2 regions of the Anaerostipes hadrus ATCC 29173 genome follow, and region 1 is predicted to be linked to the other one. Evidence: predicted binding sites of a transcription regulator. Region 1 holds the regulator's gene; the other holds the start of a gene.
What was found. The regulator Rex, encoded in region 1, represses fermentation and respiration genes when NADH is low (regulators of the CRP and FNR family bind a similar motif). The targets are predictions, from matches to a motif close to ATTGTTAANTANTTAACAAT.

Region 1 (11,527 bases):
ACATCTTTTGAAACTTCTTCTGATGGATATAATCCATAAGTAATGATTCCTGAACGTACCATATCTTTTCTAAATCCATCCAGATCAATGATCGATGCACTGTTTGATACGTGTTTGATCGGAATATAGATATCTCTTTCCTCAAGCCACGTAATAAACTGATCATATTTTCGTTCCTGCTCATAAGTTTCTGTTTTATCCGCCTCGTCTGCACATGCAAAATGTGTAAAGATTCCTTGAATCTTGATATTTGGTAATTTGGCGATCTTCTCTATGCTATCTACAGATTCTTTGGTTGGTTTAAATCCGATACGGTTCATTCCTGTATCCAGTTTGATATGAATCTTCGCATCTTTGCCTAGTGCCTGCGCGATCTTTGATAAGGACTCTGCCATCTCATAGCAGAATACAGTTGGCTCGATCTCATACTGAATCAATGAGCTGTACTGATATTCTGATGTGTATCCTAAAATCAAGATTGGCTGTCTGATTCCATTGTTTCGAAGTGTGATCCCTTCTTCTAGGATTGCAACGGCAAATGCATCAACTCCGATCTTATTTAATTCTTTTGCAATTGGAACTGCTCCGTGTCCGTATCCGTCAGCTTTGATCACTGGCATTACTTTCACACCTTCTCCAACTACACGTTTTACTTCTCTTATATTATGACAGATTGCATCCAGATCAATAACTGCATGCACTCTATAGTACTGGTTCATAATTTCCTCCTGTAACGTCCTTTATATGAGCAATAATATCTGATGCGATCATGCTGTAAGCGCCCAGATCATGCTTTGCATGATCTCCTGCAAGACCGTGAAGATAAACTCCGTGAACTGCTGCCTCATGAACAGATAATCCTTCCCCCAAAAGGCCTGTGATCATTCCCGCAAGAACATCTCCACTTCCTCCAGTCGCCATTCCATCATTTCCGCTTTGATTAATATACACCAAATCATCTTCTCGTGCAACGATAGTTGTTGCATCTTTTAAAACAGCTGTACAATGATATTTCTCTGCAAGATCTTGTGCACTCTGACATAGATCTTCTTTGATCTGTGTGATATCACATGACATCAATCTTGCTGCCTCCATCAAATGTGGAGTCATGATCGTCCCATATGGATAATCAATTTTCATGTTAAATCTACTGATTATATTTAATCCGTCTGCATCAATGACCAATGGTTTTTTTCCTTTTTTCAAAACCATCTCTAACATTTCTTTCATTTCTTCACTGACACCAACTCCTGGGCCAAACAAGATACAATCACACCATTCTAAAGATTCTTCTAAATCTTTTCGTTCTCCAAATAAAATTTCTGGAAGTCTTGTCTGTAAAATCTGACGATTTCCAGCATCAGAAAGCACTTTCACAAGTCCTGCACCCATCCGAAGTGCTGCCTCTGCTGCAAAACATGCAGCTCCTGACATTGTTTCATTTCCAGCAATGATCAAAATCTTCCCATAGCTTCCTTTATTGGAATATGCTTTTCTTTCTGGCATTAAATGATCACTTTCCTCTAATATATATCCTGTCGCATACTTTTTGATCGTCTGGTCATGAAATCCTATGGATACCAGTTTAATATCTCCACAATATTCTCGTCCTGGATATAATAAATGACCTCTTTTATATCCACCAAATGTAACTGTTGATGACGCATGCACTGCACATCCAAGAATCTTTCCACTATCTCCACTGATTCCAGATGGAATATCAATTGCGATCACAGGCTTACCACATGCATTGATCCGTTCAATGACTTCTTTATAAACACCACCAACTTCTCTAGAAAGTCCAACTCCAAAAATCCCTTCGATCAAAAGATCATATTCATGAAAATTTACATCTTCACAATCTATCGGAAAATAGCCTAGATTCTTAAGTATCTGAAGCTGTAATTTCAGATCTGCTGAAGCTTTTTCTATATTACCAACGATCATATAATCCACTAAATAATCCTGCTCCAACAAAATTCTCGTACAAGCAAGTGCATCTCCTCCATTATTGCCAATTCCTGAAATGATCAATATCCTCTGTGAATGATCTGCTATCTGTGCAGCCTTATCTGCAACTGCTTTAGATGCTCTTTCCATCAATACAAGTCCCGGAATTCCTATTCCATGAATCGTCTCATGATCGACCGTTTGCATCTCCTGATTCTTTAATACATATCTCATACGCATTCTCCTATCGCAAAAGCTTGTGCAAATTCTCTTGTATTCGTGATCGATACATGAATTCTTGAAACTTGTTTATCTTTTGCTATCTCTTTCGCATTTCCATATAATTTGACATATGGCGCACCTGATTCATTTCTCAACACTTCAATCTCATATGGTTCCACACCGAAAAAGCCGGTTCCAAATACTTTGGAAACGGCTTCTTTTACAGCAAAATTGCCAGCTAAAGTCGTAGCATTGTCTTTTGCATATGCTAATTCAGTTGTCGTAAAAATTCTTGAAAGATGTCTTCCTCGAAGAATCATCTCTTCTATCCGGTATATCTCTACGAGATCTGTTCCTATTCCAGCAATCATCTTCTTACCTGCTATTCGTTCTCACTCTCTTCACGGTTGTGGACATTGTATGTTAATGTCATCAGACTTTCTGCTAAATGTACATTCTCTACTGTAACATTATCTGGTAAATGAAGATCGATTGGTGCAAAATTCCAGAATCCTTTAATTCCCCATTCTGCCATCTTCTTTGCGATCGCAGGTGCCTGATCCTTCGGAATTGTCAGTGCAGCGATCTTAATTCCATGTGTTTTGATAAAGTTCTCTAGTTCATCTGTATCAAGAACTTTCACTCCACGGACAGAAATTCCGATCAGCTTTGGATTCACATCAAAAAGTGCCATGACTTTGTATCCATAATCTTCATTAAAAGACTGATAATTCGCAAGAGCCTGTCCAAGATTTCCGGCTCCAACAATGATCATGTCATTTCTCTTATCCAGACCTAAGATCTTACCAATCTCTGTATACAGATTATCTACATTATATCCGTATCCCTGCTGCCCAAATCCACCAAAATTGTTAAGGTCCTGACGAATCTGCGATGCTGTTACCATCATCTGTTCACTTAATTCTTTTGAAGAGATTCTTGTAATATTCTTCGCTTTTAACGCTCCTAAATATCTGAAATACCTAGGAAGTCGTTTGATAACTGCTGAGGAAATATTCTTATCTGAGTTTGCCATTTTATTCCTCCAAAATCTTTATTTCGCTTATAATTATATAAGATTGTCTAATAACTGTCAATCTTTCCGTCATGAAAATATTTCATTTTTTCAAAAAATATGGTATTCTGAGAAATAATGTCTATAATAAAAAATTTGAAAGGGGTATCTTAATGATATTATCATGCCAGAATATCTGCAAAACATTTGTCGAAAAACCAGTCTTGCAGAATATCTCATTTCACTTAAATGAAAACGACCGGCTGGCGATCATCGGATATAACGGTGCCGGAAAATCGACACTTTTAAAAATATTGATTGGTGAAATCTCTTATGATGAAGGTGAAATTTCTTTAAAGAAAGACGCAAGCATTGGCTATCTTGCCCAACATCAGGATCATACATTCCACCATACAATTTTTGATGAACTTCTTTCCGTCAAAAAAGAAGTCATTGAATTAAATGAACAGATGCGTACCTATGAACAGGAAATGAAACATCTGACCGGTGATGCACTAGAACAAAAAATGAACCAGTATACAAATGCTACTCATAGATTTGAGCAATTAAATGGTTTTGCATACAAAAGTGAGATCACAGGAATCTTAAAAGGACTTGGCTTTTCTGAAGAAGATTTCACAAAAGAGATCAACACTTTATCTGGAGGTCAAAGAACTCGTGTTGCTCTTGGTAAGTTACTGCTTAAAAATCCTGATATTCTGCTTCTTGACGAACCAACAAACCACTTGGATGTTGATTCCATAAGGTGGCTTGAAAATTACCTGTCTCATTACAAAGGAGCTGTGATCATCGTATCTCATGACCGCTATTTTCTTGATAAGATTGTCAATAAGGTCATGGAGATCGACCAAGGACACTCCATGCTGTTTGATGGAAATTATACAACATTTATCGAAAAACGTGATCAGATCAAAGCAATCCGTTTAAAAGAATACAAAAATCAGCAACAAGAGATCAAACATCAACAAGAAGTTATCAAAAAATTAAAACAGTTCAATCGTGAAAAATCAATCAAACGTGCAGAAAGCCGTGAAAAAGCTTTAAATAAGATTGATGTATTGGAGAAACCTACGGAATATAATGCTGATATGCGTCTTAGCATTGAACCAGAGATCATCAGTGGGAATGATGTTCTGACTTTAAAAGATGTATCCAAATCTTTTGGAAACAAATCATTATTCCATGGATTAAGTGCTGATATTTTTCGTGAAGAACGCGTTGCCCTGATCGGACCAAACGGAACTGGTAAAACAACACTGTTAAAGATCATTTGCAAAAAAATCAGTAATAATGGTGGTACGATCAGCCTTGGAGCTGGAGTTTCCATTGGATACTATGACCAGGCACAAGATAACTTAGATGATTCCAAAACGATTTTTGATGAAATTTCAGATGCTTATCCAGATCTTAATAACACAAAGATCCGCAATACTTTGGCTGCATTTTTATTTTATGGAGAAGACGTTTTCCGCCCGATCTCCTCTTTAAGCGGTGGAGAAAAAGGGCGTGTTTCTCTTGCAAAATTAATGCTGTCTCATGCGAATTTTCTGATTCTTGATGAGCCTACAAACCATTTAGATATTCAGTCTAAGGAGATTCTGGAATCTGCAATGAATGCTTATACTGGAACAATCCTTTATGTTTCACATGATCGTTATTTTATCAACAAAACTGCAACACGAATCTTAGAAATCTCTGATCATGGATTAACTTCTTATCCTGGAAATTATCAGGATTATATTGCTCAGAAGGAAAAAGAAAAGGCATCTCTTACTTCTTCTACTGCTTCCTCTGTTTCTGTTGATACAGAATCCAAACTCGATTGGAAACAGCAAAAAGAAGAACAAGCAAAACAGAGAAAAAGAGAAAATCGTCTCAAAAAAGTCGAAGAGCAGATCACTGAGTTGGAAACGAAACAAAAAGAACTTTCAGAAGCTATGTCTTTACCTGAAAATGCTTCTGATCCTGCGAAATTAATGGAACTTAGCAATGAGCAGGCTTCCATCGCTTCTTCTTTGGAAGAACTTTATGAAGAATGGGAAACTCTTTGCTAATTTGCGAAAAAACATATATAATAGTAACGTTAACCGTATTGAAAAACAGGAGGTTTTTATGAAACTAATATCCTTTGTTGTACCTTGCTACAACTCTCAGGAATATATGAGACACTGTATTGATACCTTATTACCAGGTGGAGATCAGGTGGAGATCCTGATCGTTAACGATGGATCTTCTGACAACACTGCTGCAATCGCAGATGAATATGAAAAAAAATATCCTGGCATCTGCCGTGCACTTCATCAGGAAAATAAAGGTCATGGTGGTGCTGTAAATACAGGAATCAAAAATGCCACGGGTATTTACTTAAAAGTTGTGGATAGTGATGATTGGGTAAATGAATATGCTTATGGAGAAATTCTTGATACTCTTGCGAATTTCTACAAACAGGGAACTGTCCTTGATATGCTGCTTTCCAACTATGTATATGAAAAACAGGGAGTCAAGAAAAAAACTGTTATTCATTATCGTCATGCAATCCCCAAAGATCAGATTTTTTGTTGGGATGATGTTGGACGTTTTCCTGTCAGCCAGTATATTTTAATGCACTCTGTCATTTATCGTACTGCACTGCTTCGTGAATGCGATCTAGAGCTTCCAGAGCATACATTCTATGTGGATAATATTTATGTATTCAAACCACTTCCATATGTAAAAACAATGTATTATCTGGATGTTAACTTCTATCGTTATTTCATTGGACGTGATGATCAGTCTGTCAATGAGACAAATATGATCAAACGTATCGACCAGCAGTTTAAAGTTACTTATATCATGATTGATTATATGACTCAGTTTAATCTTGTAAGTAAGCCATTAGAACGTTATATGAGACATTATCTTTCCATTATCATGTGTATTTCTTCCGTGATTTCTGTAAAATCTGGACAGAAAGAGCATTTAAAGATGCGAAAAGAATTATGGAAATATTTATATGACAGTGACAAACGTCTGTATCGTAAGATCCGTCATAATATTACAAGCTGTGCAGTAAATCTGCCTGGATATGTTGGAAGAAAAAGCTACGATTGCTATGTATAAAGCAGCTCGTAGATTTATCGGATTTAACTAAATATTTTTACATTAAAAGGTCCTGCAGAGGGCCTTTTTCTTGTTCCCCTCATCTTTTATTCTGCGTATTCTAATAATATAAAGTATGAAAGGCAACTTTCCATGCAGATTTCTGTTTCAAAACAAATCCATGCTGATCTTGCCCATCAGCATGGTTTTCTTGGAGAAGGTATCGGCATTGCCTATCTTGATACTGGCCTTTTCCCACATAAAGATTTCTCTCCGCATTCCACACGGATCGCCAAATTTGTAGATTTTGTTCATTCCAAATCTTTCAGCTATGACGATAATGGACATGGAACTCATATTACCGGCATCGCTGCTTCCTCTGCAACATTTGGTTCCGATTATTTGGGAATTGCTCCAAAATCCCATATCGTTTCTTTAAAAGTACTGGATGCCTCAGGAAACGGTGTTCAAAGCGCCTTCTTACAGGGTCTTGACTGGATTCATGAGTATCATCGCTCCTATCAGATCCGTATCGTTAACATCTCAATAGGAAGTCCTGGTTCCGAGGATAGTTCAGCCTCCAAAGAACTATTAAAACATGTCAACGCCCTATGGGATGATGGTCTTGTTGTTTGTATTGCCGGCGGAAACCATGGTCCAAAACCATACAGTATTTCAATTCCTGGAAATAGTCCAAAAATCATCACTGTTGGTTCCAGCGACGATAATTTTCAAATGATCGGAAGAAAACACTTCTCTTCAGGATATTCCGGACGCGGTCCCACAACATCCTGCGTTATGAAGCCGGATGTTGTTGCCCCTGGAACAAATATTTTTTCGTGTTCCTTAAATAACCGCTATGCTATCAAAAGTGGTACTTCCATGGCAACCCCTGTCGTCTCTGGTTCTTTTGCTCTCCTGCTCGAAAAATATCCTTTTTACACCAATAAGGATATAAAAATGAAACTGCGAAAAAACTGCGACAAATTAAAAACCCCCAGACACCATCAGGGCTGGGGGCAGATTAATCTAAAAAAATTAATGGATCTTTGATAAACTTGTATCCTTAAACTTCCTCGTCAAATAAAAATTCACATAAGACCTGATTACTGACTAAGATACCATCTTGCGTCAGAAAAACTCGGTCTCCTTCTTCTTTCATCATGCCTTGTTTCATGGATTCTATCAATTGCTTTCCATAGACAGAATCCATGGAGCAACCAAAACGTTCTATAAACTCTTTCTTCGAAATGCCTTTCGTCTTTCGAAGTCCAAGAAACATAAATTCTTCCATCTGTTCATAAACTGATAACGAACAGGCTCCTTCATATGCATCTCCGAACGATTGAATCTCTAAATAGTCTTTCATATCGGATGGATTCTCAAAACGTTTCTCATCCAGATACGAAGAGGCATTAAGCCCCACTCCCAAATACGGAATATGGGACCAATACCCAAGATTATGTCTGCTTTTAAAACCTGGCTTTGCATAATTTGAAATCTCATATTTGTCGTAACCATATTCGTTTAAAATCTTTTCTGTCATTCGATACATTAAAACTTCATCTTCTTCTGATGGAAGAAGTTCCTCTAACTTGTTATCTTCGTAAAAAGGTGTTCCCTCTTCAATGATCAGACTATACGCAGAAATATGTTCTGGAGAAAGTTTAGCTATTTTTCTTAAATTCTCTTCATAAGAAGTTAATGTTTGTTTCGGCACCGCACTCATCAAGTCAACATTGATGTTCAAAAATCCAGCTTGTCTTGCCCAGTCGAAACTTTGTAAAAATTCTTCATAGGTATGAATTCTTCCCAGATACTCCAACTCTTCTTTCACTGTTGACTGCAAGCCAAAACTAATCCTGTTGATCCCATTTTCCCTATATGTACATAGTTTTTTTAAATCTACTGTTCCTGGATTCGCTTCAATCGTAATCTCAGCATCCTCACAAATATGAAAATGTTCAAATATAGTTTCACAAATCATTTGAATATCTTCTCTTCTAAGATATGATGGCGTTCCGCCTCCAATAAAGACGGTTACAACGTCTCGTGCTGCTAATTTCTTTCCCCAGAAAATCAGTTCTTCTTTTAGTTTCCCCAGGTATGCATGGATCGTTTCCTCCTCTGCCCGAAAGGAACAGAAATCACAATATCTGCACTTACTTTTACAAAATGGAATATGAATATAAAGCTCGATCGTATTAGTCTTCATCTAACTTCAGAACACTCATGAATGCTTCCTGTGGAATTTCAACATTTCCTACCTGACGCATTCGTTTCTTTCCTTTCTTCTGTTTCTCTAACAGCTTTCTCTTACGGGAGATATCTCCACCGTAACATTTGGCAAGAACGTCTTTTCTCATTGCTTTGACAGTTTCTCTTGCAATGACTTTACTTCCAATCGCTGCCTGAATCGGTACTTCAAACATATGTCTTGGAATTTCTTCTTTTAATTTTGTACACATCTTACGTCCACGCTCATACGCGGTATCTTCATGTACAATAAAAGAAAGCGCATCAACTTCTTCTTTGTTGATCAAAATGTCTAATTTTACAAGTCTTGATGTCTGATATCCTTTCATTTCGTAATCTAAGGATGCATAACCTCTGGAACGTGATTTTAATGCATCAAAGAAATCATAAATGATTTCATTTAATGGAAGTTCATAACGAAGTAATGCCCTCGTCTCTTCCATATACTCCATTCCAAGATATACGCCTCGTCTTTCCTGGCATAATCCCATGATCGCTCCAACAAACTCAGAAGTTACCATGATCTCCGCTGTTACGATTGGTTCTTCCATATGGTCGATCTCGGATGGATCTGGAAGATTGGATGGATTCGTTAATTCGATCATACTTCCATCCGTCTTATATACGCGATAAATAACGCCTGGTGCTGTTGTTACAAGATCCAAGTTATATTCTCTCTCCAAACGTTCCTGAATGATCTCTAAATGCAATAATCCAAGAAATCCACATCTAAATCCAAATCCTAACGCAACGGATGTCTCTGCTTCAAATTGTAGTGCTGCATCATTTAACTGTAATTTTTCTAATGCATCTCTTAAATCCGGATATTTTGCTCCATCTGTTGGATATAGTCCACAATATACCATAGGATTTACTTTTTTGTATCCTGGAAGTGGTTCAGCACATGGATCATCTGCATCTGTAATCGTATCACCAACTCTGGTTCCCTGTACATTTTTAAGGCTGGCTGTAACATATCCAACCATCCCTGCTGTCAGTTCATCACATGGATTGAATCTTCCTGCCCCAAATGTACCAACTTCTACAACTTCTGCACTCTCTCCAGTTGCCATCATCTTCATCTTTGTTCCGACTTTGATCGTTCCTTCTTTGATCCTTGTAAAGATGATAACTCCTTTATATGCATCATACATACTGTCAAAGATCAATCCTTGTAATGGTGCATTCTTATCGCCCTCTGGTGATGGAATCTTCTCTACGATCTGCTTTAATACCTGTTCTACATTTAGTCCGCTTTTTGCAGAAATCTGAGGTGCATCTTCTGCATCGATTCCGATCACATCTTCAATTTCTGCTTTAACACGCTCTGGATCTGCACTCGGAAGATCGATCTTGTTGATAACCGGCATAACTTCTAAGTCGTGATCAATCGCAAGATAAACATTTGCCAATGTCTGTGCCTCTATTCCCTGTGCAGCATCGACAACAAGGATTGCTCCCTCACATGCTGCAAGACTTCGTGATACTTCATAATTAAAGTCCACGTGTCCCGGTGTATCAATCAAGTTAAAAATATATTCTTCCCCATCGTCAGCTTTATAAACAATTCGTACTGCCTGCGATTTGATCGTAATCCCACGTTCTCTTTCAAGATCCATGTTATCAAGAACCTGCTCCTGCATCTCTCGATCCGTTAATGTTCCTGTCATCTGAATGATTCGATCTGCTAATGTTGATTTTCCGTGATCTATATGTGCGATAATACAAAAATTTCGTATTTTACTCTGATCTATTGCCATAAGTTCCTCCTAATTATATTTCAAGTACATATGTCTTTTCAGACACTCCATTTTAGTATAACACATTATTTAATAATTCAGCAAGTAAACTCATAGACGCTTTTGCTTCTGATAACGTATTATTCTGCGCACCAACTTCCACTAACAAGCTTCTTCCTCTGTAGTGCAGATTATAACGATATCCTTTTACGTAAATTTTTCGTGTAAATCCAGGGTATTTCAAAGCAGCCTGTGCTTGCAATTGCAGGCTGAACGCAAGATTTGTCTGCTTATTTGGATTCTTTAAATATTTGATATTTCCATTTGTTGCTGTACGGCTCATTCCATTAAAAAACATGATCTGCGCCATTCTCTTTCCATTTTGTCTCGTCACAAGCTTTGTCGATTCATTGACTCCATCCCTGTGCAGATCGATCACAACCTGAATGGATGGATATTTTTTTAGATTCTTTTCAATTGCAGTTGCTGCATAATTATAAGCCTTAGATCGCTCCTCTTTTCCGTTTTTTACATCGTAAATGTTACGATCATGTACAACCTTGATATTTTTTTGCTCCAATCTCTTCGTTAAAACATCTCCAACACCGATCACAGTATCTGATTTTCTTCCTTTCCTGCTGCCACGGTATGCCTCACTCCCATGTGTATGATAAATTAAAATCTGCGGTTCATCAGATTTCCTTAATTTTAAGTTCGTGTTTAATAAAACTTTTCCATTTAACTCATTCTCTGTCGCCATTGTCGTACTGTCGATCTGATAAATATATTTTCTTAAATATTTTGAATTTTCCCATTTTTTTGCATGAAACAACTTTTCTTCTTTTTTTACCTCCTCTACCACCTCATCCGTTGTTTCATCATCCTGAAAATAATAATCTTGCTGTACCAGATCTTCTTCTTTTTTATCCTTATAATCTGTGCGATATTGTAAGATCGGTACTGTTTCCTGATAATACATACGGACCATGTCCGATAGAATATTTCCCGAAAATGTCACTTCCTTCTTAGATACTGCCGGAAAAAATCCTGTCATGATCCCATGATAATAATGATCCATGAATTCTAAAACCATTCCCTGCACATTGATCTTCTGACTGAAAAAAATGATCAGAAAACAACCGATCATAATACTCAATATCCATCTCTTTCTTTTCTCCATACTTTCATTGTATTCATTCATATTTTAATTATGCAGTAAATGATTGATTCCTTCAGATATCGTATA
Region 2 (11,527 bases), 460 kb from region 1:
AAATCTTCTGCAACAAGGGAAGCGATGGCATTTTCATCCGAAGATTCAAAAGCGATAGACGGTTTGATATGGTTTTGTTTGTAAATAGAATTAGTAAAACGTCCAAGACCAGAAGTCTTATCATAACCAATGACTGGATAATCCAGCAGATCCTCTAAAACGAGTTTCTTCTTATATTTTAAAGGATGCTCTGGCGGGGTAATGATCACCATTTCCTGATTAACAACCGGAACAAACTCAATTTCCGGTTCATCGGCAACGAGAGAACCAAAAACGACATCATATTTTTCATTTTTCAGATCCGCAATTAGATTTTTTGTGATCTCCTGACTTAGAGAAAACGTGATCTCATGATTTTCCTGCTGATTTAAGAAACTTCGTACAAGTCTTGGAATATAACTTTTGGCAAGTGGAAATACATATCCGATATCAATGTGCCCGCTGGAACTGCCAGCTAAGGATTTCATTTTATTTTCAGCAATTTTGATTTCATCTATAATACGATTGACATGTTCCAAAAAGATAGAGCCGTATTTGGTAAGTTCGATATTACGTCCGTTTTTCTGAAATAAAGAAACACCTAATTCTTCTTCAAGATTAGCAATCGAACGGCTTAAACTAGGTTGAGAGATATTTAATTCTTTGGCTGCCTGGTGATAATGTTGTAATTGTGCGACCTTTTGAAAATAGTATAGTTGATTTAAATTCATACATACCGTTACTGAAAACTTATAAAAAGTTATAAACCTTTATGTTTCATTCCTACTTCAACGAGTATGCTTTTGTAACGAATCAATTCATGTACTACTCACAAGTTCCTGTACTCTCCATAGGCGTTAATTCCTGACTAACGTATCAGTACATATCTGTAATCACTTGAACATATTATGCTACAGATCGTTTCAGAACATCCTCTCCATATTTTTTAAGATTCAAAGCTGCCTGAAGATCTCTGTCAATTACATTTCCACATTCACATTTGTAAATACGTTCTGATAACTTCAGATCTTTTTTGATCTTTCCACAACAGCTGCATAATTTAGAACTTGGAAAAAATCGATCTGCAATGATCACCTGAATATTGTTCCACTCAGATTTATATTCCATCTGCCGCCTAAATTCATAAAATCCCTGTTGTTGAACTGCTTTGGATAAATGTCTGTTTTTCATCATTCCCTTTACATTTAGATCTTCGATACAGATAAAACTTGGTTCTCGTTTTACGATCTCTGATGTTATATGATGTAAATGATCATGACGGATATTGGTTAGTCTATGATTTAATATTAATAAAAGTTTTTCCTTTTTGATCACATTCTTCGTTTTACAGTATTCCTTTCCTTGTTTATTGTTCTCGTATGAACGAGAGATGCTACGCTGTAATCTGCGTTTTTGTTTCTCTAGTTTCTTAACTTTTTTCGTTTTATTGATGTTCTTATATTTATTACCGTCAGAACATATCGCTAGATCTTTGATCCCTAGATCGATCCCTATCCCATCATTGGAGGGAACGGTAACAGAGTCTTCGTATTCAATGCCTACTGTGATCCACCAGTTGATCCCATCATATTTAATACGGGGATTACTATAGTTACAATCCGTAGGTATCCGATTCTTTTCCGCAAGTCTGATCCAGTTTATCTTTTGCTTATTCTTCTTTTTGGAAGCAGCAAAACCCTCAATTTTTACATGCGTATCTGAAAATTGGATCTTTACATTATCCTGATAAAAAGATGGTATAGAAAATTTTCGGCTTTTGAATTTCGGAAACTTTGAACATCCTTTGAAAAATCTCTTATATGCATGACAAGCATCTTTGATCGCTTGTTTTGTTACATTATTTGAAACTTCATTTAACCAGGAATATTCCTCTGTTTTCTTTAATTGTGTAAATTCTTTTCTCAGATTACTATCCGATAGGAACTTACCACCATTTTTATAGTTTTCTTTTTCTCTTCCTAACGCCCAGTTATAAGCGAATCTGGCAGTATTGGCATATCGAAAAAGTTTTGTATTCTGTTTATTATTTGGGATCAGCATGACTCGAATTGTTTTTATCATCTTCTTCACCACCATCATCTATCAGTTCTTTTACAAGTTTTCTTGCTTTATTGGCACGTTTGAATTCAAATCCAAATCGTAACAATCTGTCTTTATAAAAAACAACCACCTTGTCCACTTTATTTTGAGATATTCATTTCATAAGTTCTTTTCTATCTAAATTAGGTTTTACATTCATAACTTGATTTAATTGCTCATGCGAATAATATCTATATCCATTACTGGAAGTGTGATGTGGATGAAGTTTCCCCTTTTTATCCCAATTCCTTAATGTTTGAACCGATATACCTAATATTTTTGAAAATTTATTGATAGAATAATATTTACTCATAAACAAATCCTCCATATAATATTTATAATTTATTCTACCAATAAAAATTATAAAATCCAACATATATTTATAATTTTTTATAAGCCTATTTTAACAGTTAAACACCTTCCTTATTATAGCAGTTAATAGTTATTTTCATTATAACACGATTGATAGCCTGAAGCTATCAAAAAACACTAAAAGATATATTGGAAGTATCAATTAAGATAGCATATAATATAACCATAAGGTTGTTAAAAAATTAACTTTTGGGTAAATGAAACTTATAACAAGCATATTATTTAAGGAGTAAAATTATGGCAGAGAGAATTACAGGACATACTGAATTAATCGGATTAATGGCTTATCCAATCAGACATTCAAGCTCACCTGCAATGCATAATGAAGCATTCGCAACATTAGGACTTGACTATGCATACTTAGCATTCGAAGTTGACAACAGCACATTAGAGGATGCAGTCAAGGGACTTCGTGCTTTAAAGATGGTTGGATCTAACGTATCAATGCCGAACAAAACAGTTGTAGGACAGTACTTAGACGAGTTATCTCCAGCAGCTAAAATGGCAGGAGCTGTTAACACGATCGTAAATGACAACGGAAAACTGATCGGACATATCACAGACGGTATCGGATACATGCAGTCATTAAAAGACAACGATATTGACGTGATCGGTAAAAAAATGACAATCGCTGGTGCTGGTGGAGCTGCGACAGCAATCGAGATTCAGGCTGCATTAGACGGTGTCAAAGAAATGTCAATCTTCAATATCAAAGATAAATTCTGGGCTAACGCTGAAGAAACAGTAAAGAAGATCCGTGAAAACACAGATTGTATCGTAAATCTTTACGATCTTGATGACAAAGATAAATTAAGAGAAGAAATTGCAGACAGCTACTTATTCGCACAGGCAACTGGTGTAGGAATGAAACCATTAGAAGGACAGACAGTTGTTCCTGATGAAACATACTTCCGTCCAGACCTGATCGTAACAGATACAGTTTACGCTCCAAGAGAGACAGAAACATTAAGACTTGCTAAGAAAGCTGGATGTAAGACAATGAACGGTCTTGGAATGATGTTATTCCAGGGTGATGCTGCTTTCCACTTATGGACAGGAAAACATATGCCGATCGAGCATATGAAAGAAGTATTAGATATCAAATATGACTAAGATCAGTCATAACCATATAGCAAACGAGAGGAATTATTAAAATGGATAAAAAATACATACCAAGTGCCTTAGTTCTTTATCTGAACTATTTCATTCATGGAATTGGATGTTCCATCTTAAGTCAGCAGGTAGTAAAAGAAATGCTCGCAAGCCAGTGGGGATTAAAAGATGTTATGGCAGTAACTTCCATTGCAGCAGCATTAGGATTGGGACGTTTGATCTCCCTTCCATTTGCAGGACCTTTATCTGACAAATTAGGACGTCGTTTATCAGTGATCATTGGATGTGCTTCATACGTTATTTTCTTAGTAGGGATCGCATTCTCACCAAACACAACAATTGCTTATATCGCAGCAGTTCTTGGTGGTATCGCGAACTCATTCTTAGATACAGCAACATATCCAGCTGTAACTGAAATTATTTACAAATATACAGGTATCGCAACAATGGGGATCAAATTCTTCATTTCTGTTGCACAGTTATTAATGCCTTTCTTCTTAGGTATTGTAGCAGGAACAAGCATGTCATACTTAATGCTTCCAGTTATCGCTGGTGTATGCATCGGTATCATGGGAATCTTAGCAATCTTTGCTCCATTCCCAGCAACATCTGAAGCAGGAAAATCTGAATCTTTCATCAGCAACTTAAAGAATGCACATTTTTCTATCGAGAGTATTGCATTGATCCTGATCGGATTCACAAGTACAGCTACATTCCAGTTATGGTTAAACTGTGCTCAGACATTTGGTACTGAAATTGCAAAAATCCCATCTCAGAACGTATCTGTGATGCAGACATACTATTCTGCAGGTACAATGGTAGCATTATTCGTAACAAGTGTATTGATCACAAAATTCAAACAGGTAAGATTCCTAGTGATTTATCCAGCAATCTCTCTTGTAATGTTAGCATTAGTTTACATTATTAAGACACCTATGATCTGCTATGTTGGAGCATTCGTGATCGGATATGCAGCAGCAGGCGGAGTACTTCAGATGGCAACAGCCGTTGTAAATGATCTGTTCCCTAAAATCAAAGGAACAATCACAAGTTTAGTTATGATCGCATCTAGCTTATGTAACTACACAATCTTAACAGCAGCTGCAAAAATGACATCTACAAGCGTAATCATGATGAATATCGTAATTACAGCAATCGGAATCTTATTAGCACTTTTCGTAAACGTACGTTATGGTGTATTATTAAAGAATGCAGAAGAGGCATCTAAAAATTAATTAGTATTGGTAATAGGAACTCCCGAGGTTTATGCTTCGGGAGAACGTTCGGACAATAGGAGGAAATTGTCAATGAATACAGTAAAAGTAAGAAATATTGAAATCGGAAGCGGAGTTCCTAAAATCTGTGTACCTATCGTAGGTGTTACAAAAGATGAAATCATCGCAGAAGCGAAAACATTTGACAGCATCCCTGTAGACGTTGTGGAATGGCGTGTTGACTGGTTCGAAGGAGTATTCGAATTTGATAAAGTAGAAGACGTATTAAAAGACTTAAGAGAAGCTTTAGGTGAAACACCAATTCTTTTCACATTCCGTACATCAAAAGAAGGTGGAGAAAAAGCAATCGAAGCAGAACCTTACAAAGAATTAAACATCGCTGCTGCAAAAACAGGATATGTTGATCTTGTAGATGTAGAAGCATTCACAGGTGATGAGATCGTAAAAGCAATCGTAGCAGCTGCTCATGAATGTGGAGTAAAAGTTGTTGCATCGAACCATGATTTTGACAAAACACCTGAAAAAGATGAAATCGTAAGAAGACTTTGCAAAATGCAGGAACTTGGTGCTGATATCCCTAAGATCGCAGTTATGCCAACTTGCAGACGTGACGTATTAACACTTCTCTGTGCAACAGAAGAAATGTATACAGAACATGCAGATCGTCCGATCATCACAATGTCTATGGCAGGAACAGGGCTGATCAGCCGTCTTTGCGGTGAAGTATTCGGATCTGCTCTTACATTCGGAGCAGCGAAAAAAGCATCTGCACCTGGACAGGCAGCAGTCAATGACTTAAATAATATGCTTCAGTTCCTTCATGAAAATCAGGGATTATAAGAACTGAATCTTTAAAAATTAAATGTAGAAGAGGAGAAGATTCTTGGTTATTCTTTTCCTCTTTTTTAAATACATAAAAAATATTTGCTGAAATCCTATTTTTTCAGTATAATTTAGTAGAGCAAATTGTTAAAGTTTTGCCATAGTTTGTGAAAATAAAGACTTTTGTTATAGAAAGTAGAAAGAGGTGAATCATGCTAAAATGGCTTGATGAGAATCTGGAAGAATTTCTAATGGTAGCATTATTGATCGCCATGACAGTGATCATGGGAATTCAGGTATTTGCAAGATATGCACTTGGAGCGTCCCTTTCATGGTCAGAGGAACTGACAAGATATTTATTTATCTGGTCAGGCTTTATCAGTGTTAGTTATTGTACTAAGAAATGTATTTCCATTAAAATCGAACAGTTTGTAGCAATGTTTCCAAGAAGAGGGAAAGCATTGTTCAAAGTGGTGAACCACACGATCGAACTTGCCTTGTTTTTATATCTGATTCCATATGCAGTTCTTTATTTAAAGAGTGCATTTGAAAGTGGACAGGTAAGTCCCGCATGTCAGATTCCAATGTATTATATTCAGGCAGCCCCGCTATTTAGTTTTGTTTTAGTAGCATTTCGTATCGTCCAACGTTGGATCATTGAATTTAAGATTGTGATCCGCAAAGATGAAGAAAAGGAGGAAAAATAAATGTCAGCAGCAGTCGTATTTTTACTCTTCTTTATTTGTCTGATCATTGCAATTCCGATTTCGATCGCCCTTGGGATCGTATCTGTACTTCCAGGAGCATTTGATCCATCATTTACAGCAAGTGGGACATTTGTCATTCGTTCTATGCTTGGAGGAATTGATAGTTTCCCATTACTTGCAGTTCCAATGTTTGTATTATCTGGAATGATCATGGCAAAAGGGGGAATCTCTAAGAAGATTTTTGACGTTTTTGCGTTTTTTATAGGAAAATTAACGGCAGGAATGCCATGTGCAGTAATTGTAACCTGCTTATTTTATGGAGCAATCTCAGGATCTGCACCTGCAACTGTAGCAGCAGTAGGAAGCATGACAATTCCAATCTTAGTTCGTTTAGGATATGACAAGTCATTTTCAACAGCAATCGTAGCAGTTGCGGGCGGGCTTGGAGTTATCATACCGCCAAGTATCCCATTTATCATGTATGGTATGGCATCTGGGGAATCTGTAAGTGATCTGTTTATGGCAGGAGTTGTACCAGGATTATTGATTGGTGCCTTATTGATGGTGTATGCCATTTATTATTGTAAAAAACATGGAGAAGATAAGGAAAAGATCGCAGCAGAGATCGATCAGTTACATGCAAAAGGATTTATTGGAGTATTTAAAGAAAGCTTTTTTGCAATCTTAAGTCCGGTTATCATCCTTGGATGTATTTACACAGGAATCGCATCCCCAACAGAAGCAGCGGTTATTTCTGTATTTTACTCTTTAGTAGTCAGTTTATTTATCTATAAATCCATGAAATTTAAAGATATCTGGGGAATCATGGTAGAAGGTGTGAGAACATATGCACCTATTCTGTTTATCTTGGCAGCATCCATTGCATTCTCAAGAGTATTAACATTGATGCGTGTACCACAGTCCATTAGTGCATGGATCTTAGGTAACTTCCATAATAAGATTGTGATCTTGCTTGTGATCAATATATTCTTGTTGATCGTAGGTATGGTCATGGATACGACACCAGCGATTCTTATTTTGACACCAATTTTATTACCGATCGTTACAGCAATCGGTATGAATCCGATTCATTTTGGTGTTATGATGGTTGTAAACCTTGCAATTGGTTTCGTTACACCACCAATTGGAGTCAACTTATTTGTGGCATCATCCTTAACGGATATTCCAGTGATGAAGATCGCACAGAAAGCAATGCCGCTGATTATCTGCTTCCTGATCGCATTACTTCTGATCACATTTATTCCACAGATCAGTCTGGCACTTTTATAAGGAGGTTTAGGATTTCATGAGAAAAATCATAAAAAGATCCGTCGTAGTTCTTCTTGCAGGAGTCTTATTATTCAGTTTATCCGGATGTAAGAAGAAACAAAAGAAAGACGAAGTACAAAGATATGCATGGCCGCTTGGAACTTCCAGTCCGGAAGATACGGTAACACAGCTTTATGCAGAGAAGTTTGCAAAAGAAGTTTCCAGATTAAGTCATGGAAAGATGAAGATCGAAGTTTATCCAAACAGTACGCTCGGAGGAGACCGTGAGCTTCTTGAGAGTTGTAAAGATGGGGATATCCCATTTGTCGTACAGAATACTGCACCACAGGTAACATTCCTTCCAGATACCGCAGTATTTGACCTGCCAAGTGCATTTACAACGATCCAACAGGCACGAGCAGCTGTTGATAATGAAGAGTTCTATCAGAAGATGGAGAAAGTATATCAGAAGGGTGGATACAAATTACTTGGATATGCCGATCAGGGATTCCGTGTTATGTCTACCAATAAGAATGTTAAGAGTATTAACGACTTCAAAGGGCAGAAGATTCGTACGATGGAGAACAGCTATCATTTGAAGTTCTGGAAGACACTTGGAGCGAATCCAACACCAATGACGTTCAGCGAAGTTTATATCGGACTTCAGCAGGGAACGATCGATGCACAGGAGAATCCTTACGAAGTTATCGTTTCCAGCAAATTATATGAGCAGCAGGATTATGTTGTAGAGACAAACCATCTGCCACATTATATTTCGCTGATTGTCAGTGATGAATTCTATAACAGTCTGTCAAAAGACCAGCAGAAGATCATCGATCAGGCATCGCAGACAGCGAAAGTGTATGCAAGAGAAGCATCTGACAAGAGAATCGCAGACCGTATCAAAACCATTGAAGACAGTGGTACAAAGATTGTGAAACTTGATGCAAAGACACAGAAAGAGATGCGTAAGCAGGCACGGCCAGTTTATGATGCGATCAAGAAGAATATCTCAAGAGATATTTATAATGCATATTTAAGCGGTGCAGAGAAATAAAATGAATGATATGAGACTAGAATTTTTGAAAAAACTGGTCTCATATTTTGTTTTCTTCTTGCTAATTGTAAAAAGCTGTTATAAAATAAACAAGATTGAACAATGTAAAGATGTAAAAAGGAAGATAAATTATGTTTCAGAAATTCTACCCGTCCGAAGATATCAGAAGTACTTATGATATTGATTTCGAACGATACTACAAAGAAGGATATCGAGGAGTGATCTTTGATGTCGATAATACGTTAGTACCACACAATGCACCAGCAGATGAACGTGCAAAGAAGTTATTTAAGAGACTGGATGCGATGGGGATGCAGTATTGTTTTACAAGTAACAACAAAGAACCAAGAGTGAAAGCGTTCTGCGAGGCAGTCGGTGGGAAATATTATGTATACAAAGCAAATAAACCATCGATCAAAGGATATGAGACAGCAATGAAACTGATGGGAACGGATAAGAAGAATACATTCTTCGTTGGAGATCAGTTGTTTACAGATGTTTATGGAGCGAACAGAACAGGTATACATAGTATTCTTGTAACACCGATGAATCCGAAAGAAGAGATTCAGATCGTCATAAAGCGTTATTTTGAAAAGATTGTGTTGTGGCAGTACCGTAAGAAAAAACATTAATGAAATAATAAAAAACATGGGTCAGATCTTTGTTATCTGGTCCATGTTTTTTATATATTTACAATATATTTCTTATCTTTTAAAGAAAGGTTTGAAATCAAAATTATGATCTTAGATGAAATCCTGACGTTCTAATGCAACTAAAATGTCACGACCTTCTTTTACACCTTCGATGATACGACGTGTCTGAGCACTGTCACCGATATTAAGTACTTCAACACCTTCATAGATGAAGTGGTTGTATAATTCCTGAAGAGAAGGAGTTGCAGACTGCATTCCAAGACATACAAATCCATAATCGAAGTCTAATTCAAGATCTTTATAGTCATGTCTTACAATAAAGCTGTGATCTTTAACTTCTAATAAAGAAGCATTTGGATACTGATTTACTTTATTCTTATTCATGAATTCGATAGAACCAGTCTTAGTGATAAAGTCAAGGTTCTCACCAAAGTGAGATTTCTGCTCAACGATCGTTACATCAGCTTTTCTAGGAACAAAGAATTCAACAACGTCAAGTCCTACGTTACCACCACCGATCACAACAACTTTCTTACCAGATAAATCTTCTGGATAAGAATCTACGTGATCTACCAGATCAAAGATCGTAGATACATTTCCTGCTTCTAAGTTCTCTTTTAATCCAGGGATATTTGGAAGAAGAGGAACGGATCCTGTTGCGTTAACAACGATATCTGGTTTGAAACCTTCGATAAATTCGATAGAAGCTTCTGTATTCTTACAGATAAACAGGTTCTTAAGTTTCATTGCACGACGTTCTAAGTACTGAGGGAAATATCCAAGACGCTGTTTGTTAGGCATCTTTCCTACACGTCTGGCAAGTCCACCGAGTTCTCCTGATTTCTCGATCAGAACAGTTGCACATCCAACTTCAGCAGCTGTGCATGCAGCTTCAAGACCAGCAGTACCACCACCAACAACGACAACGTTACATGGTTTCTTTAATTTCTTATCTTTATATAATGAACCTGAAACAAGAGCAGGATTGATGCTGCATCGGATAGGTTCATCCCCTAATGTTGCTGTACATCCATTGTTACATGAGATACAACGATTGATATCATCTGTGTTACCAAACTGAACTTTATTTACCCATTCAGGATCAGCGATCAGTCCACGTCCGATTGCGATCAGATCTGCTTCACCATCTTCAAGAATACGGTTTGCAACTTCTGGTTCACGGATATTACCACTTGTCTGACAAGGTTTTCCAGTCTTTTCTTTGATTGATTTAGACATATAAGATTTCCATCCATCTGGAAGGTAATCTGCATCATACTGGTACTGGATAGAACATGTAAGTCCAGCAGAAACATCAAATACATCAACGTAATCTTTGAAATATTCAACGATCTCTAATGTATCATCTAATGTGTTACCACCTTCAGCAAGTTCATCAGCACTGATTCCTAAGAAGATAGGAATATTTTCACCAACTGTCTCACGAACAGCTTTTAATACTAATGTAGTGAAACGTGCACGATTCTCTTTAGATCCACCAAATTCATCAGTACGGTCATTTGTTGTTGGAGATAAGAACTGGTTTAATAAATAACCATGTCCAGCCTGAATCTCAACAGCATCAAATCCTGCTGTAACTGCACGTTTTGCTGCTTCAGCAAATTTATCAACGATCGTGTAGATTTCATCTGTTGTTAAAGCACGAGGAATATCACCACCAACTCTGGATGGAATATCAGATGCAGATACTGGTTGGATGTTTGTTATTTTACCATTCGCTGCAGAACCAGCATGATTTAGTAAGATACTGATCTTAGATCCACAGTCATGGATGCTTTCACATAATCTGTATAATCCAGGAATATAATTATCGTGGTCGATACGAAGCTGGTATGATCCGCTTGCTCCTTGTGGTGAATAAACACTCGCAGCTTCAATCGTGATCAGACCTGTTCCGCCCTTTGCACGCTGTTTATAATAATCAATGATTCTTTCATTTACTTCTCCGGTATGCTCAGCAAAATTTGTTCCAATGGGAGTCATGACAATTCTGTTCCTTAATGTCATAGATTTTACTGTGTACGGTTCAAATAATTTACGGAAATTCTTTGCTGCCATAATTATGATCCTCCAATTTGTTTAATAGTTTTCTAAAAATAATTATAGCAAAGTAGATATATAAATGCAATGAAGAATATGGTATACTATCCATAAATAAATTTTATGAATTGAAAGGGAATAGATTATGAATTTGAATCA

Region 2: QUE18_RS07960 (shikimate dehydrogenase) is a predicted target of Rex. The motif match lies at 2,622-2,641, and genes of this name have one in related genera.

The regions. Positions count from the first base shown of each region.
Region 1 covers NZ_AP028031.1:1,164,648-1,176,174, reverse strand. Annotated here, with positions in the region: gene alr (alanine racemase) at 1-719, opposite strand, end outside; gene QUE18_RS05710 (bifunctional ADP-dependent NAD(P)H-hydrate dehydratase/NAD(P)H-hydrate epimerase) at 703-2,184, opposite strand; gene acpS (holo-ACP synthase) at 2,181-2,543, opposite strand; gene QUE18_RS05700 (redox-sensing transcriptional repressor Rex) at 2,555-3,208, opposite strand; gene QUE18_RS05695 (ABC transporter ATP-binding protein) at 3,361-5,262, shown strand; partial or broken gene QUE18_RS05690 (glycosyltransferase family 2 protein) at 5,321-6,338, shown strand; gene QUE18_RS05685 (S8 family peptidase) at 6,440-7,339, shown strand; gene hemW (radical SAM family heme chaperone HemW) at 7,353-8,501, opposite strand; gene lepA (translation elongation factor 4) at 8,491-10,302, opposite strand; gene spoIIP (stage II sporulation protein P) at 10,355-11,428, opposite strand; gene gpr (GPR endopeptidase) at 11,486-11,527, opposite strand, start outside.
Region 2 covers NZ_AP028031.1:1,624,758-1,636,284, reverse strand. Annotated here, with positions in the region: gene QUE18_RS07980 (LysR family transcriptional regulator) at 1-710, opposite strand, end outside; gene QUE18_RS07975 (RNA-guided endonuclease InsQ/TnpB family protein) at 886-2,061, opposite strand; partial or broken gene QUE18_RS13895 (IS607 family transposase) at 2,024-2,392, opposite strand; gene QUE18_RS07960 (shikimate dehydrogenase) at 2,689-3,564, shown strand; gene QUE18_RS07955 (MFS transporter) at 3,606-4,799, shown strand; gene aroD (type I 3-dehydroquinate dehydratase) at 4,872-5,639, shown strand; gene QUE18_RS07945 (TRAP transporter small permease) at 5,834-6,328, shown strand; gene QUE18_RS07940 (TRAP transporter large permease) at 6,329-7,618, shown strand; gene QUE18_RS07935 (TRAP transporter substrate-binding protein) at 7,635-8,654, shown strand; gene QUE18_RS07930 (YqeG family HAD IIIA-type phosphatase) at 8,786-9,286, shown strand; gene QUE18_RS07925 (oxidoreductase) at 9,398-11,386, opposite strand; gene QUE18_RS07920 (LysR family transcriptional regulator) at 11,514-11,527, shown strand, end outside.